Regions from separate parts of the Paenibacillus sp. 2KB_20 genome, predicted to be linked through region 1. Evidence: predicted binding sites of a transcription regulator. Region 1 holds the regulator's gene; the other holds the start of a gene.
What was found. Region 1 encodes NrdR, which represses ribonucleotide reductase genes. Its sites were predicted from a motif close to AACACNATATATNGTGTT; they were not measured.
Positions count from the first base shown of each region.

Region 2: the regulator NrdR is predicted to act here: its motif matches at 4,949-4,966, upstream of AB4124_RS31375 (anaerobic ribonucleoside triphosphate reductase).

Region 1 is NZ_JBFRHH010000001.1:488,739-496,733, forward strand. Features, by position in the region: gene AB4124_RS02245 (ABC transporter ATP-binding protein) at 1-123, opposite strand, end outside; gene AB4124_RS02250 (ABC transporter permease) at 124-927, opposite strand; gene AB4124_RS02255 (ABC transporter permease) at 924-1,901, opposite strand; gene AB4124_RS02260 (ABC transporter substrate-binding protein) at 1,871-3,466, opposite strand; gene AB4124_RS02265 (class I SAM-dependent methyltransferase) at 3,615-4,370, shown strand; tRNA gene AB4124_RS02270 (tRNA-Ala) at 4,699-4,771, opposite strand; gene nrdR (transcriptional regulator NrdR) at 4,948-5,421, opposite strand; gene AB4124_RS02280 (alpha/beta-type small acid-soluble spore protein) at 5,570-5,797, shown strand; gene AB4124_RS02285 (lytic transglycosylase domain-containing protein) at 5,865-6,431, opposite strand; gene coaE (dephospho-CoA kinase) at 6,428-7,027, opposite strand; gene AB4124_RS02295 (MntP/YtaF family protein) at 7,037-7,777, opposite strand; gene mutM (DNA-formamidopyrimidine glycosylase) at 7,900-7,995, opposite strand, start outside.
Region 2 is NZ_JBFRHH010000020.1:51,585-59,579, reverse strand. Features, by position in the region: gene AB4124_RS31395 (HelD family protein) at 191-2,368, shown strand; gene AB4124_RS31390 (hypothetical protein) at 2,477-2,623, opposite strand; gene AB4124_RS31385 (replication-associated recombination protein A) at 2,865-4,172, shown strand; gene AB4124_RS31380 (PCYCGC domain-containing protein) at 4,230-4,769, shown strand; gene AB4124_RS31375 (anaerobic ribonucleoside triphosphate reductase) at 5,001-7,229, shown strand; gene nrdG (anaerobic ribonucleoside-triphosphate reductase activating protein) at 7,226-7,729, shown strand; gene mnmA (tRNA 2-thiouridine(34) synthase MnmA) at 7,805-7,995, opposite strand, start outside.

The sequences.
Region 1 (7,995 bases):
CCCGCTCTCTCCGATTAAACAGTACGTCTTCCCCGATTCCAAAGAAAAGCTGCTGTTATTCACCAGAGTTAGACCCTCCGCATTTCGAATGTTCAGATGATTTACTTCGACTATGACCTCCATTTATTTCTCCCTCCTTAGCCGTTCGCCTACAATCTGGAAGGAACAGGCTGTCAGAAAAATCATGAACCCCGGAAAGAAACCCATCCACGATGCAACCTGCAAGTAATTTATCCCATCCAGCAACATAACCCCCCATTCAGGTGACGGAGGCTGCGCGCCAATCCCTAGAAAGGATAGACCCGATAATGTCAATATCACCTTGCTTACATCAAGGATCAGCATGGTTCCAATCTGAGGCGCGATATTCGGTATCATATGCCTTATCATCGTTCTCATTCCAAAGGATCCGCTTACCCTGCTAGCAATGATATACGGTTCCTTCTTAACGTCATGGATCAAACCCCGTATTAATCTCACGTACTTGGCCCACCAGGACAGTATCACGGCAAAATAGACATGTTCCATGCCGAAACCAAGAAAACCGACAATCACGATCGTGAGCAGGATATTCGGCAATGCCATAAATGTATCCGTCACGCTCATCATGAACATATCAAGTTTTTTCCCAAAAAAAGCGCTCGCCGTACCAACAAAAAGCCCGATCAGCATGACAACGCCGAGAACGATGAAAACAGGGAACACCGATTCACTGATGCCGTGGATCACGCGACTGAACAAGTCCCTTCCTAAATAATCCGTTCCAAAGGGATGAGCAAGGCTTGGAGGAAGAAGCTTTTGCTCATGATTCGTATGGAGCGGGTCATAGGGCGAAACCCATGGGGCGGTGAGTCCTGTAATCATAAGAATCGCGATAAACAGCAACGCTGCTGCCGGAAGTTTATTGACCCGGATGAGACGAATCATAGTTCCCACCTCTGCTTGTCCAGATGAATGCGTGGATCGGCTAAGAAGTACAGCATATCGGTCACAAAATGAAACACAAAGATAAACGCAGCCACTAGAAGCGCGCTCCCTTGAATGACTGGAAAATCACGGCGATATATAGCCTCAAGCATATATTTACTGAACCCAGGGAAACTAAAGATCGTTTCCGTTATGATCGAAGCCCCGAAAAAACTTGGCAGACTCGTCGTGATTAACGTCAGGACCGGTACGAGCATTGAGCGAAATAAATAGGATGGATATAAGATCGAGTTACGCAAACCTCTGGCCCTTGCAGCCTCGATATACGAGAATTTGCTGTACTGAACGGTATAGGAACGTACCATTCGAATGAAATAAACGCTTTGTACCAGCGAAATGGCCGTCACCGGAAGTACATAATGCAGCAAGGTAGAACTGCCAATAACCGGAAGGACGGGCCATATGACGCCAAACGCATACATTAGAAGAATAGCGAGCCAATATAAAGGAACGGACAATCCCAAGATGGTTAACGAGTATACGACTCGATCAGGAATCGAACCCTCATTTAGCCCCAGCCATATCCCGACCGGTATGGAAATGATGATCGTTAGTACAAAAGAGCCTGCAATGAGTCTATACGTCGGCTCTAAACGACTTATAATTTCATGTAACACCGGTTCCCCCGACATGAAGGAATGTCCCAGTTCTCCTTGAACAATCTGAAACACCCAGGCCATGTATTGCTGAAGGAACGATTGGTCGAGTCCCCATTGTTCCTGTAGATCAGCCACCAGCGACTGCTCCGGTACCGCTCCGATCTCTAACAGCATCATGGACGCCGGATCGCCCGGCGCCAGACGCATCAATGCGAACACGAACAACGAAAACAGGACAAAGGTAATCATCAGCATCAGCAGGCGATGGATCATGGAACGCAGCATTACTGGTCTTCTTTCTTCAAGCGATGCCATTTCAACGGATCGTCCTCGATTGCATTGAATGCAAAGCCAATCACATCGCTCGTATGAACAAAGGTTTGCTTGGTATAGTATATGGGTACCGACATAGCTTCCTCATGCATTCGAAGAAACACTTGGTCGAACAGGGCTTGCTGTTTCTCGACGGAAACCGTAGCCGCAATTTGATCCAGCAAATCCGACAAAGGACGATCTTGAAAGGCAACCCCCGGCGTAGATGGCGAGCTGTAGAATAACGAGGATAAGAATCGATACGGCAGTTGAGCATCCGTATAGGTCCGGTACATCAGCAGGTCATAATCCTTGCTGCCCCACAGCGTATCGTAGTATGCCGCCCTTTCCTGATTCACAATGTGGATTTGGATTCCGATCTGCTTCATGTTGTCTTGGAAAATCTCCGCCATCTCTTTCCATTCTGGATATTCTTCCGTTTGAATGACCAACCGCAACTGCAGGACTTGCCCGCCTTTCTCGTAAAGACGCTTCTTTTCGTTCCATTCGTAGCCCGAGGCTTCGATCAGTTGTTTGGCCTTCTCGGGATTGTAAGGATAGGAAGGCTGATTATCATCAGTTACAAACGCAACTTTCTCTTGAAACAATCCTCTGACGGCATCGCCGGTGCCATCGGCATATTTGCTCGTATCGTTTCCGTAATTGACGGCCTGGCGAATGTTCTTGTCCGATAGAAACGCCTGGTTTTGGTTGATGACCAAAAAGTAGGACATCGTACTCGCCCCGGTCTCCACCACGTACTTATCGTTATTTAGGAAAACACTTAGACTTTCTGCTGGAACATTACCAAGTTCCCCGCCTGCAAGATCGACCTCTCCGGATTGCAGCGCCATCACCCTTGCCTGAGGATCTGTAATCACTCTAAAAACGAGTGAATACGCTGACGGTTCCTCTAACCAATAATGTTCATTTGCTATCAGTATGGTCTCCACCCCTTGTCGGTAACTGCCTATTTTCCAAGGGCCCGTGCCGATCGCTTGCTGAAAGGTTCCGTTCGCGTCTCCCGCTGGAGTTACCGAGTTTGGACTCATAATCCGAAACGGCCTTGCCTGGCTGAGCTCATACAGCACTTGAGTTGCGGTATGTTTAAAAGAAAGCACGACGGTGTCATCATCCGGTGTTTCTATGTTTGCAATCAAACGGGATATTTCCAGCGTGGCATTCTCTTCCCTGCTGACCGCCCTCTCCAAGGAAAACTTAACCGCCGTTGAATTCAATGGGCTGCCGTCTGAGAATTGCACCTGATTCCTTAAATGAAAAGTGTACATCTTACCGTCTTCGGAGACCTGCCAGAATTCAGCCAGGCTGGGAACAAGCTCCCCTTCTCCTTCATATTCCACAAGCGCGTCATATACAGCGGCATGCGTATGTCTTGATCCATTGTAGGTCGAAGCATCGAGCTTATCTCCCTCAGCGTCCTGCGTTACGGCAACAACGATTTGCTTGTCTTCTGCTTTGCCAGGGACCGGGTCTGTTTCTTTTGAACACCCCATAAGCAAAGATAATGCGACAAGTCCTGCAACTCCGAATCTAAATCTCCCCAACATCCATGCTCCTCCTAATTTTCTTCTAGGTTGTTTGTGATTAAACAGCCGCTATGATCTTGACCGCTTGCATACTGAGTAATCTTTGTATATTATTAATCGTAATCATTACGATTTGCAACATTTTTTTTAAAAAAAGGAGATCTGAATAATGACAGAGCATAAACTCGCGCAGCAATATCGTGACTATTGGGACAAAGGAGCTGCTGTCTATGATGAAATTGTAGATACGGAATTTGCAACCGACTCCTATGATCAATGGAAAGCGATCTTGAATCATCAGTTATCCGGAAAACAAAATTTGAAAATCCTAGATGTGGGAACAGGTCCCGGCTTCTTCGGGGTTTTGCTTAGTTGGATGGGGCATGAGGTTACCGCCATTGACTCCTCGTCTGAAATGGTGGCTAGAGCTAATAAAAATGCGCAAAAGCATAACTGCAATTTCAAAGTAATAGAAACCGATATTATCGATTACAAGACGGAAGAAAGATATGATATCATCATTTCCAGAAACGTCACCTGGTTCCTATATAATCCTGTTGCCGCATATCAAAATTGGCATGGCATGCTGAACGACGGCGGACAAGTGATGATCTTCGATGCCAACTGGAATTTGTTTTTGAGTAATCCCCAAGAGGCGGAGCTGTTTAGAAAAGCTAAAGAAGAGGCAATTGATCAAGGTTACTTGCCTTATCGCGAAGAGAAGGATATCGAAGAAGGGGATCAATTGGCGCTTACCTTGCCATTGACCTACGTAAGAAGGCCGGGATGGGACGCCGAAATGCTGCGATATATCGGATTTGCCAAAATCCAAGTCCATGAAGGTTTCGATGCCGATTTTTATCGCGCAGGAGAAAAAATTCTCAATCGCCATAGGCCCATGTTTGCCATCGTTGCTGAAAAATAAGTATACATCCTAAAAAAGACGTCCAGCCAACCTTGATGAGAAGGCTGGCTGGACGTCTGTTTCATCCAGACCAAGTTCAGCGGCCAAAGATGTTAGTACGGAGACTTTACCGATGTCTTTTTCCTCCTAATAGTAAGCGCTAAAGACACGTTGAATATATGCTCCTCCCTTGCGCTGCATGTTCTCATGACCTAATGAATGGCCATGCATGTTTCTCCATATTAATTTCGTCCCCAATTCGTCCCCAAATCCAATTAGATATGTATTTAAAACCGTCCTAATAAAGCAAAAAACCCTTGATGATATATCATCAAGGGTTTTCTTATTATGGAGCCTAGGGGGATCGAACCCCTGACCTCATCGCTGCCAGCGATGCGCTCTCCCAGCTGAGCTAAGGCCCCGTAAGCGACTTCTATATCATATAAAAAATCAGCAGGCATGTCAACATGTTTTTCACATTTTTTGATGACGTGCTGTATCCCTTTTACTTCTCTATATAATGTCACTTAGCGATGATGATAATGGGCCCTATGAGAGCACCAGAAGAGCACCTGGATCGTGCGGAACCATGGCGCTCTTACAACTCCGAAACGTCCGTACCCTTGGACAGCAGGCTTTTCAGTTCCTTCATAAACATATTGATATCCTTGAATTGGCGATACACGGATGCAAAGCGGACGTAAGCTACCTCATCGACCGGATATAACCGCTCCATCAGAAGCTCCCCGATCTGGCGGCTCTCCACCTCTGCTGCTGCGGTATTGCGCAGTGCCTTCTCTACATCCGATACAATCATATCCAGCTGGTCCACGGATACCGGACGCTTCTCGCATGCCCGGATCAAACCGCGGAGCACCTTCTCCCGGCTGAATTCTTCGCGGCTTCCGTCCTTTTTCACGACGATCAGCGGCGTTTCCTCCACCATCTCAAAGGTTGTGAATCTCTTGCTGCACTGCTCGCATTCCCTGCGGCGGCGGATGGATTTATTCTCGTTGGCCGGCCTGGAATCAAGCACTTTCGTTCCGGCATAACTGCAATATGGACATTTCATAAAGTCATCTTCACTTCCTTCGTTTCAGCGTATTTTGCCTTGAATGGCGCTACAGAAAAATTTACCAGCAAAACTTTGTTCTTTTATGTTATGAAAATGCGAAACCCGAGACATAATACTTTTACCAACCCAAGGAGGTGAACTTAACATGGCACAAAGCAACAACAACTCCAACAACCTGGTTGTTCCTCGCGCAAACGCTGCTCTTGAGCAATTGAAGTACGAGGTAGCTCAAGAACTTGGTATCTCCATTCCACAAGACGGATACCAAGGTAACATGACTTCCTACGAGAACGGTTCGATCGGGGGATACATCACAAAGCGTCTTGTAACCCTGGCCGAGCAACAATTGGCTGGTCAATTCTCCGGTCAATAATCGATTCTTCCTTAAAAAAGGAGTGTTGGACGGCTCGATGTAAGAGCCTGTCCAGCGCTCTTTTTTGTTAAAAGCCGTCCTTATATACATCTGTATACTGATTATAATAATAAATCACGCGCTGTACATAGTGACGGGTTTCCCCGATAGGAATACTCTTCACATTCTCGTAGGTTCCATCCCACATGCCCTTGTTGATCCAATTCTTCACGTTTCCGGGGCCTGCATTGTAAGCGGCGATGGCGGCAATCGGATTGCCGTCCATTTCCTTGTGCAGATTCTGAATATACCAGGTGCCCAACTGGATATTCGCATCCACTTCATTCTTCACGTTCAGCAGGTTCACCGATGGCAGCTTGGCCATTTCCATCGCCCAATTCGCCGTATCCGGCATCAACTGCATAATGCCCAGCGCGCCTTTCTTGGATTCCTTGCCTGGCTTGAAGTTCGTCTCCACTCGAATGATGGAAGCCACCAGGAAGGGATCGACCTCATAGTAAGCGGCATGCTTCCGGATTTCATCCTTATAATAAATCGGATACAGCAAGGTCATCCAGTTCGAGCTCAGAAACAGCAGCGCTACAAAAGAGACAAACAGCAGAAGCAGCACTCTTTTTTTACGGAGCCACCTCATAACCGAACCAGCCTGCCCCACAGGTTGTCCACCTGCTGCTGTGTTTCGGCCAATGTTCCGCTGTTATCAATAAGGATATCCGCGAGACGCTTCTTCTCCTCGATATCCATCTGGCTGTTTAAACGCGCTTCTGCCGCTTCCCTGTTAAGATCATCGCGCACCATCAGACGCTCTAGCTGCAGCTCTCGCGGTACATAAACGACAGCGATCTGGTCAAGATAAGAATAATGCTCCTTAGCCTCAAGCAGCAGCGGTATATCCGCTACCACGAGCCGGTCCGGATACTGCCGCTCATACGCTTCCGTCCGTTCCCGGATTTCCTGCCGGATCGCCGGATGCGTGATCTCATTCAACACCGTTCTCTGCTCGGGATGATGGAAGATCATCTCCCCGAGTTTTTTTCGATTCAACGTACCGTCCTCAAACAGGATCGCTTGTCCAAAATGTTCGGTCACTTTACCCAGCACCGGATGACCCGGGAGCATCACTTCCCGGGCGATGAGATCCGCATCGACGAGAAGTGCTCCCTTCATGGTCAACATGGAGGACACGGTGCTCTTGCCTGTTGCAATTCCTCCGGTTAAACCGATATTCATGACTTCACCTCATAACAGCTTCATTATACCCATGACGATTAACAAAAAAGCAGGCAAATAAGAGATAAAACGCATGCCGCCTTTGGACGCAAAGCGTAAACCAACCCTCATGCCCAGCACCAGGAATATCCCGCTAAACAAGGAAACAACCGTTGCGGTACCTAGCGGTGAGAAGCCCAGCATGGCTGCGCCAAGCCCTGCCCCGAACGCATCGAGCGATAGCGCGATCCCGAGCCACATCGCCTCCCACGGAGAGATGCTGCCGGAGTCGTCCAGATCCGCCTTCGAGGGACTGCGGAGAATTTGAATGACAACGCCGATCTTCGGAATCTCAAGAGAGAATACCGCCCGCTGAAGATGCTCTTGACCTGCCGTGTTAACCTCACGTCGTAATTTTACTTGATGGTCAACCCCCTGCGTTTCTATAAGAGACTTTGTAATAACCCTATTGGAAACCGGCTGCACATCAGACTCGTTTTTTCTGCGAACTTGCTGGCATAGAGACCATAAGCCCAGCAGAATCAAAATGGCGGCTCCGATCACGGACGCCACAGATGGGGATAAGAACCGCTGTAACAGCGCGCCTGCCTGCATGGAGGCGCCAAGCACCAAGCCGGAACATAGCGAGATGATCAATACAGACAGCAGCGGTATCCTGGTTTTGCGCAGACCGTATGTAACCCCCGCCCCAAATCCGTCCAGGCTTAATGCCATAGCCAGCAGCACAGACGAGAAAATATGACTGAGCACCCTTTTCCCTCCTCGTAAGCTCCACATCAAGCGGCTCATTCATGAAGAAGAGCAGCTCCATGCGCTCCACATATGTTCCACATTATATGTGTGAGGAAAGGAATGGGTGCACGCCTATTGGATTACTTCCTTAACGGCTGACACTTCGGGCAGAAGTGGGTCCCCCGTCCGCCAACCACGATCTTATGAATCGGTCCTCCGCATGTATTACACGGCTC
Region 2 (7,995 bases), on a different contig from region 1:
GACGCTGCGTTTTTTATGGTCATCGCCGAAGCGAGTATGAATGGAAAACCAGCACCATGAAATTCCTTGTGACAGAGCTTTGCTAGTATATTCGTACCAGTTGTGCTACAATGGAACTCCTTTTTGTGTCACGGCCCTTAAAGCCAGACTTTCGATGCGAAAAAATATGTTTCTTAGGAGGTAACTGAAAGTGTCAGAATCTTTTCAAAGTGCCTATCAAGAAGAAGAGTCAAGGCTAAACGAGGTTATCGTTGAAATTGACCGTCAGCTTGAACGTTTGCGCGGGATTCCCGTATACACGGGCCATGATTTTACGGAGCAGGTGCTCGAAGCGGGGCGGGAAGAGAAACGGCAGGCTCTCGCCAAAAGTTTGCCGGAGCCTTACTTCGGGAGGCTGGATTTTCAGGAGAGCGGAACGGGAGCGAAGAAACCTCTCTACATCGGGAAGATCGGCTTCGATAAGGAAGATGCCGGGGATCACCCGATGGTGATTGATTGGCGAGCCCCGGTCGCGAGCCTATTTTATTCGTTTACGGGCGGTACCGACCCGGCATCGTTCGAAGCACCCGAAGGAATCATCGAGGGGCTGGTGTATTTAAAACGCAACGTTGTGATCCGCAAGCAAATTTTGGAACGGGTATCGGATACGTACAATCGGGATAGCGGCGGACCTGCCGTATCCGATGAGTTTTTGGTCTACCGTCTCGGGGAGAACAAGGACAACCGGCTTCGGGATATCGTATCTACGATCCAAGCCGAGCAGGACAAAATCATCCGGGCTGCTAAAAATACCGCTCTCATTATCCAAGGGGTGGCGGGAAGCGGAAAAACGACGGTGGCTCTGCATCGGCTGGCTTATTTGCTCTATCAATACAAGGAGCAGGTAACCGCGGAGAAAATGATCATATTCGCACCCAACCTGATGTTTCTGGATTACATATCCGACGTACTGCCCGAGCTCGGAGTTGGCGATATACAGCAGCGCACGTTTGGCGATTGGGCAGCGGAGCTGCTCGATATCGAGCTCGCTTCGGATGATCATGCACAGACGCTTCATCTATGGTTCGAGACCGACCCGGGGCAGGGAACCCCGGATATTGACGATAATGTCAGCGGGCGCTATAAAGGCTCATTAAGACTGATGGAGATCATCCGGCGCTGCGTGGAGGCTATCGAAACCGAGGCTCTACCGGATGGGGACTTCTCACCATGGGACGGGGCCGTACTGAAACAGGAGACGATCGCGGAATGGTTCTACCAGGAGTATAAACCGTATCCACTGGCCAAACGGAAGGAACGGCTGCTTGCCAGATTGCACCGCTGGGTCGAGATGGAACTGAAGAAATCGCCATCATCGGCCGTTATGAAAGAACGGAAGAAAAAAGCGACTCAACGAGAAAAGGCTTATGCGAACCGATGGCCGAAATTTGAGCCGGTCTCATTATATAAACAATTGTTTGGTGCGGCAAAGGCAACCGGAACGATGTTTGCAGAGCTAACCGCTCTGATTCCGTCCGAGGTGCTCGCGGCAACGCGTAAAGATCTGAAGAAAAACGTGGTCCATGAAGAGGATTTGCCTGCCCTGCTGTATTTCCACTGTTTGCTGAATGATATTACCGGTGAGCAGCGCTTTGACCACATCGTCATTGATGAGGCTCAGGATTTCTCGCCATTTCAGGTAGCTGTGCTGGACCTGTTCGTAAGAGGACATTCCTTCACCATATTAGGTGATTTGTCGCAGGGCATTCATGCCTATCGCGGCGTTCATGCGTGGGAGGAAATGAGCTCCTTGTTTAAGGAAGAGGAAACAGCTTATTTTGCGTTGACACGCAGTTACCGCTCGACGATGGAGATCATCGAATTTGCCAACGGCATTTTGGAGAAGGGTGTCAGCAGTGATCTGCTCGCCGTACCCGTATTTCGAAGCGGCGATGCCGTTCGCCTCATTCCTTATGAGTCGGAGAAATCCAGAACAAGAGATTTGGAACGGGCGATGGAGGCACTCATCGCTAAGGAATATCGGACGGTAGCCATTCTCACCCGAACCTTGCGGGAAGCGCAAGAGCTGCATGAACAATTAATTGCTGCATGGCCGATGCTGAATCTGATCGATGGCAGCAAAGGGACGTATCAGGGTGGTTACTCCGTGCTTCCTGTTTATTTGTCTAAAGGGCTTGAGTTCGATGCGGTTGTGGTGGCGGATGCGGATCGGAGTCATTACGCGGAAAAAGCTTGGGATGCCAAGCTGATGTACGTCGGCTGCACCCGGGCACTGCATGAGCTGTGGCTGCTGCATGGTGAAGCGCGTCCTTCTTATGTGACGGCGGACGCTTCGGATATTACAGCCATCGGTTGGCCCGCAGAGTAAGATAGGATTGTGTTACTAAGCGCGAAGAGGAAAGAACATAAAATGTCCCGTGGGGTGGTACATGTCTGCATGTGCTTGTCTCTGCGGGGCTTTTTGCTGTGCCCGCGCTTAACCAAGCATTTGGTAGGAAGAACCAAGGTTATCGATATACCGGATCAAAGTCCAAACGGCGAGAAAGAAGAGTGCAGCTGCCAAGATGATGTAGAGGGTCATTTTTCGCATAGGTTTTCGTTTGGACTTCTTGCGAGTCGTCATAGCCACTCTCCTTAGATAAGGCTTCTCTATAATTTCCTATAATTAAGTAACGCTCCGGAAAGATAAAAGTTGGTTATCATGTTAAACGTGCAGCGAATATCGATGGGTATCCGAACCACTAGCGTGGATGTCCATAGGCTTGCTACAGGCATGACAAAATTGAATATGGTATGATAGAGTGTGACGGATTTGATTGAAACCGGCTTATCTTTGCATTGATATCAGACAAGGAAGTGTAGTTATGGATTTATTCAGTATCGGGCGTGAAGGGGACCGGGATTCCAGGCTGCTGGCCGATCGGATGCGCCCTTCGTCGCTGGATGAATATATAGGACAAGAACAAATTATCGGACCGGGCAAACTGCTCAGACGTGCCATAGAAGCAGACCAGGTCTCTTCCATTTTATTGTACGGCCCGCCGGGTTGCGGCAAAACAACGCTGGCGCATATTATCTCCCAGCAAACGAAGGGGTACTTCGTTCGGCTGAATGCGGTGGAAGCCTCGGTTAAGGACGTCAGGGAAGTCATTGAGCAAGCCCAGAGCAACCGCAGTCTGTACGGCACCAAAACGATCCTGTTCCTAGATGAGGTTCACCGCTTTAACAGTTCAAGACAGGATGCGCTGCTGCCTGCCGTGGAGAACGGTACGATTATATTTATTGGCGCGACAACAGAGAATCCATTTCATTACGTAAATGGGGCCTTGATGAGTCGTTCAACCTTGTTCCAGCTTGAGCCGCTGACTAAGAACCATTCCATGATCGCCATGCAGCGCGCGTTATCCGATCCAGATAAGGGACTTGGATTCATGGATCTCCAGGCAGACGAGGAAGCATTGGAGCATATTGCAACGATGGCAAACGGCGACATCCGCCGTGCTCTGAACGCCCTCGAATTAGCGGCCATGACCACGCCCCCGAATGAAAGCGGCAGGGTTCATATTACGCTCGAAGTGGCCGAAGAATCGATACGCAAGCCGCTCGTCAAGGCGGACGAGTCCACGCAGTATGACGTGCTGTCTGCCTTCCATAAAAGCATTCGAGGTTCCAGTGATGCGGCCTTGTTCTGGTTCCTGTATGCGGTCGAAAAGCTAGGGATGGACCCGATGGTGTTCATCCGCCGCTTGATCGCTGCCAGCAGCGAGGATATCGGGCTGGCTAATCCGCAAGCGATGGTGCAGGCGGTGAGCGCACTGGATGCCTACCGGAATAACGGCTGGCCGGAAGCCAAGTTGAACATTGCCCAGGCGATTCTGTTTGCGGTGGAGAGCCCCAAATCGGATGGCGTTGTGACCGCCATATCCCGGGCGATGTCCGCCATGGATGAAGTGAAATCGGCTGAGGTTCCGCTTCATCTCCGTGATGCGCATTACTCGGGGGCGGTGAAGCTGGGACATGTCGGCTACAAGTACCCGCACGATTATCCAGGCCATTACGTGAAGCAGGAATATCTGCCGAAGGAGCTCTCCCGCCGGGTGTTCTATCAGGCGACGGAGCAGGGGAATGAAGCCAAGATCGCACACAATCAGCGATTACGACGCGAAGAATAGGGTCTTACAGCAATAACGGGATCAATGGCCGCTAGTTTAGCTAAATGGAGGAAACGAATGATGAAAACAGGGAAACAACGGTTTGTCATCCTGCTGCTGTCCGCTGGTCTTATGCTGAGCGGCTGTTCGGGGAAAAACGCCCAGGAGCAGGTCGAAAGTGGACAGGCAGCCGAGGCAGCGCATGAGCACGGACATCAGACGCAGCTGGCCAACGGGGATATTCAGGAGGCGACGGCTTCGATTGACGAGCTGCCTACCTTTTTGATGAGCCAGACCAGCGAGCTGCAAACGATCTATGCCTTGTCTGCGCAGGTGAGTGATGTCCTAAAATATATTCCTTGTTATTGCGGCTGTGGAGAGAGTGCCGGTCATGAGAGCAACCTGAACTGTTTTATTGATGAGATTCAGGAGGACGGCACCGTGGTGTGGGACGATCATGGCACCCGCTGCGGGGTGTGTTTGGACATTGCCGTGGAATCTGCCAAAATGAGCAGCGAGGGCAAGAGCCTGACGGATATTCGGACCGCAATCGACGAGAAATACAGCACAGGCTATGCGAAGCCGACACCAACTCCAATGCCGCCCGCCGAAAGTTAATTCTACTGTAGATAAGCAAGAAGGTACCCGATGTGATCGATGGATCACTCGAGTGCCTTTTTTTGTTGGGTTTAAGGCCTCCAAGGCTGTTTTCAGGAATCGCCTGATCCGTTTCTCAGACTGACCGCCGTGATCTATCTCACAGCATCAAACTATATATGGATGTAAATTTATAAACCGAGACTATATATAGTGTGTTGATGATCTAAGGAGAAGGAGTTGATCGATTTCATGAAAGTCATGAAGAGAGACGGGTGCCTGGTGAATTTTGAGATAAACCGGATTGTGAATGCAGTGGATAAAGCGTTTATAGCCGTTGAGGGTGTGTCCCGCATGGAGGCTTCCCTGCAGATTGGCGATGCGGTTGTTCGTGCCACTGCGGAGATGGAGCAGGTGAGTGTGGAGGAAATTCAGGATATTGTTGTCGAGCATTTGCAAAATACAGGTTATGCAGAGGCTGCGGCAGCTTATCAACATTACAGGGAAACCCGTGACCTGGAGCGGATGCGGAGGGGAGAGCTTTACAAGATCAGCACGGATGTTATTGGGGTAACGAATCTGGATCTGCTGCGGGAGAATGCGAATCTGAACGGGGAATCCTTCAGTGGAAAAATGAGTCGGATCGGCTCCGAGTACGCCAAATGGATGGCAAGCAAATTCATCCTCCCAGGAGATCTCATGAGAGCGGTGAGGGATGGTTATGTGTATGTGCACGACCTGGACCAGTATGCACTCGGAACAACGAACTGCATTTTCATTCCGTTTGACCGACTATTGGCCAAGGGATTCAATACCGGTAACGGATCGGTTAGGCCGCCGCAGAGCATCATGACCGCGATGGCGCTGGTGGCCATCATCTTTCAATCCCAGCAGAACAGTCAATTCGGCGGCGTGTCCGGAAATAAAATCGATTGGGATCTGGCCCCGTATGTCGGTAAATCGTTTCGTCGGCATTTTCGCAAAGGGCTGGCCTACTTCGGAGAGGTGGAGGACAATAGACCCGGTGCACGAGTTCTTCTGGATAACGAATTATACGTAGACAATGAGCAATTGAAAGAAATTTATCCACGAATATATCACTATGCATATAACGAAACGGTGAATGAAGTAAAGCAGGCCGCGGAATCCCTGATTCACAATCTGAACACGATGAGCAGCCGGGCCGGCGGACAGATCCCTTTTACATCGCTGAACTATGGCATGTGCACGTCAACCGAAGGAAGGCTGGTGTCCCACGCTCTACTGGATGCCACGATGAGAGGACTCGGCGGGGGAGAGACGCCGATATTTCCGCAGCATATTTTCCAGTGCAAGCAGGGGATTAATCAGGCGGAAGGGGAGCCCAACTACGATCTGTTCCTGAAAGCTGTTGAGTGCTCCAGCCGCAGGCTCTACCCGAATTTTGTCAACGTGGATGCATCGTTTAATCTGGTCTACTATAACCCGGACGAGCCAGACACGATTATTGCCACCATGGGCTGCAGAACCCGGACGATTTCAGACCGGTTCGGGCGAAACCGTCTAAGCGGCAAAGGCAATTTATCTTTTAATACGATCAATCTGGTTCGTCTCGGCATTGAGCATGGCATTATCGAAGGCAAACGGGATATGCCCGATCTGAACCTCTTCTACGAGCAGTTGGATCAGTATTTGACGATTGCGGTAGAGGGTTTGATTCATCGTTACGAGCTGCAGGCCGACCAACCGGCCAAAGCGTCTGATTTTATGATGCGGGAAGGCGTGTGGGAAGGCGGCGAGGCACTGGCACCGGAAGACAAGGTGCGCGTGCTCATCAAGCACGGAACCCTTGCGCTTGGATTTATCGGGCTGGCTGAATGCCTGAAGGCGTTAACCGGGCTGCACCACGGAGAAGATGAGACCAGCCGCAGTCTGGGAATCGAGATCATCCGGCATATGCGTCAGTTTTGCGATGCAGCCAGTGAAAGATATAACCTGAACATTACGTTGTTTGCCACGCCGGCAGAAGGGTTATCGGGGAAATTCACGAAGCTGGACCGGCAAACCTTTGGTGTGATCGAAGGTGTCACAGATCGCGAGTATTATACGAATTCGTTTCATATTCCGGTGTATTATCCGATGGCCGCGTACCGCAAAATCCGTTCCGAGGCTCCTTTCCATGAGCTGTGTAATGCAGGAGCGATTTCGTATGTGGAGCTGGACGGCAATGCCCGGCAGAATACGGCTGCTTTTCGGGACATCGTACAGTTTGCCCTGCAGCAGAATATCGGATATTTCTCCGTAAACCATCCCGTCGATCGTTGCCCGGCATGCAATTACGAAGGGATCATCGGAAGCTCTTGCCCTGGATGCGGAGCCTCGGAGGCGGATGGAAACTTCCAGAGGCTGCGGAGGGTGACGGGATACCTAACGGGCAATTATACGGAGCGCTTCAATTCGGCCAAGCAGGCTGAGGTCAGGGATCGGGTGAAACATCTGTGAATGTGTGCGGGTATATCCCCGAGAGCATTAATGAAGGCCCAGGAGTTCGGGCAGTTCTATTCGTGAGCGGCTGCCGTCATGCTTGCGCCGGATGTTTTAATACGGATTCCTGGGACTTTGAAGCGGGGGAGCCGTTTACAGAAGAATTGTCTACGTCCATACTGCAGGATATTATCGACAACCCTTTGCTGGATGGCGTGACCTTATGCGGTGGGGATCCGTTCTTCTCGCCGGAGGAGTCCGCGGCGTTTGTACGCAAGCTCAGGACCCTCTGTCCTGGGAAAAGTGTATGGGCCTACACGGGCTTCACCTTTGAAGCGCTGATGAGGCAGCCAAAGCTGAGCGAATTGGCGAAACAGTGTGATGTTATCGTGGATGGCAAATTTCAGTTGGAGCTAAGGGATGTCTCGCTTCCCTTTCGAGGCAGCTCGAATCAGCGCTTAGTTGACGTAGCCGCCAGCCTAGAACGGGGAGTAACGGTAGAATATGTTCTTCGCTAGCACGTAAAAAAAAAGAGCACACACTTTACGGAAACTTCCGTGTTCAGTGTGTGCTCTTCGCATTACGGCAGCGGATTAATATGGAACTTTATCCGCCGTTTCGATCGTTCCGCCGCCAAGGCATTCGTCCCCTTGGTAGAAGACAACGGCTTGGCCCGGCGTGATTGCTTTTTGCGACTTGGCAAAAGCGACATGAACGGTTCCGTCTTCGCGTGGAGTTATCGTTACCTCTTGATCCGGCTGACGGTAGCGGAATTTCGCGGTGC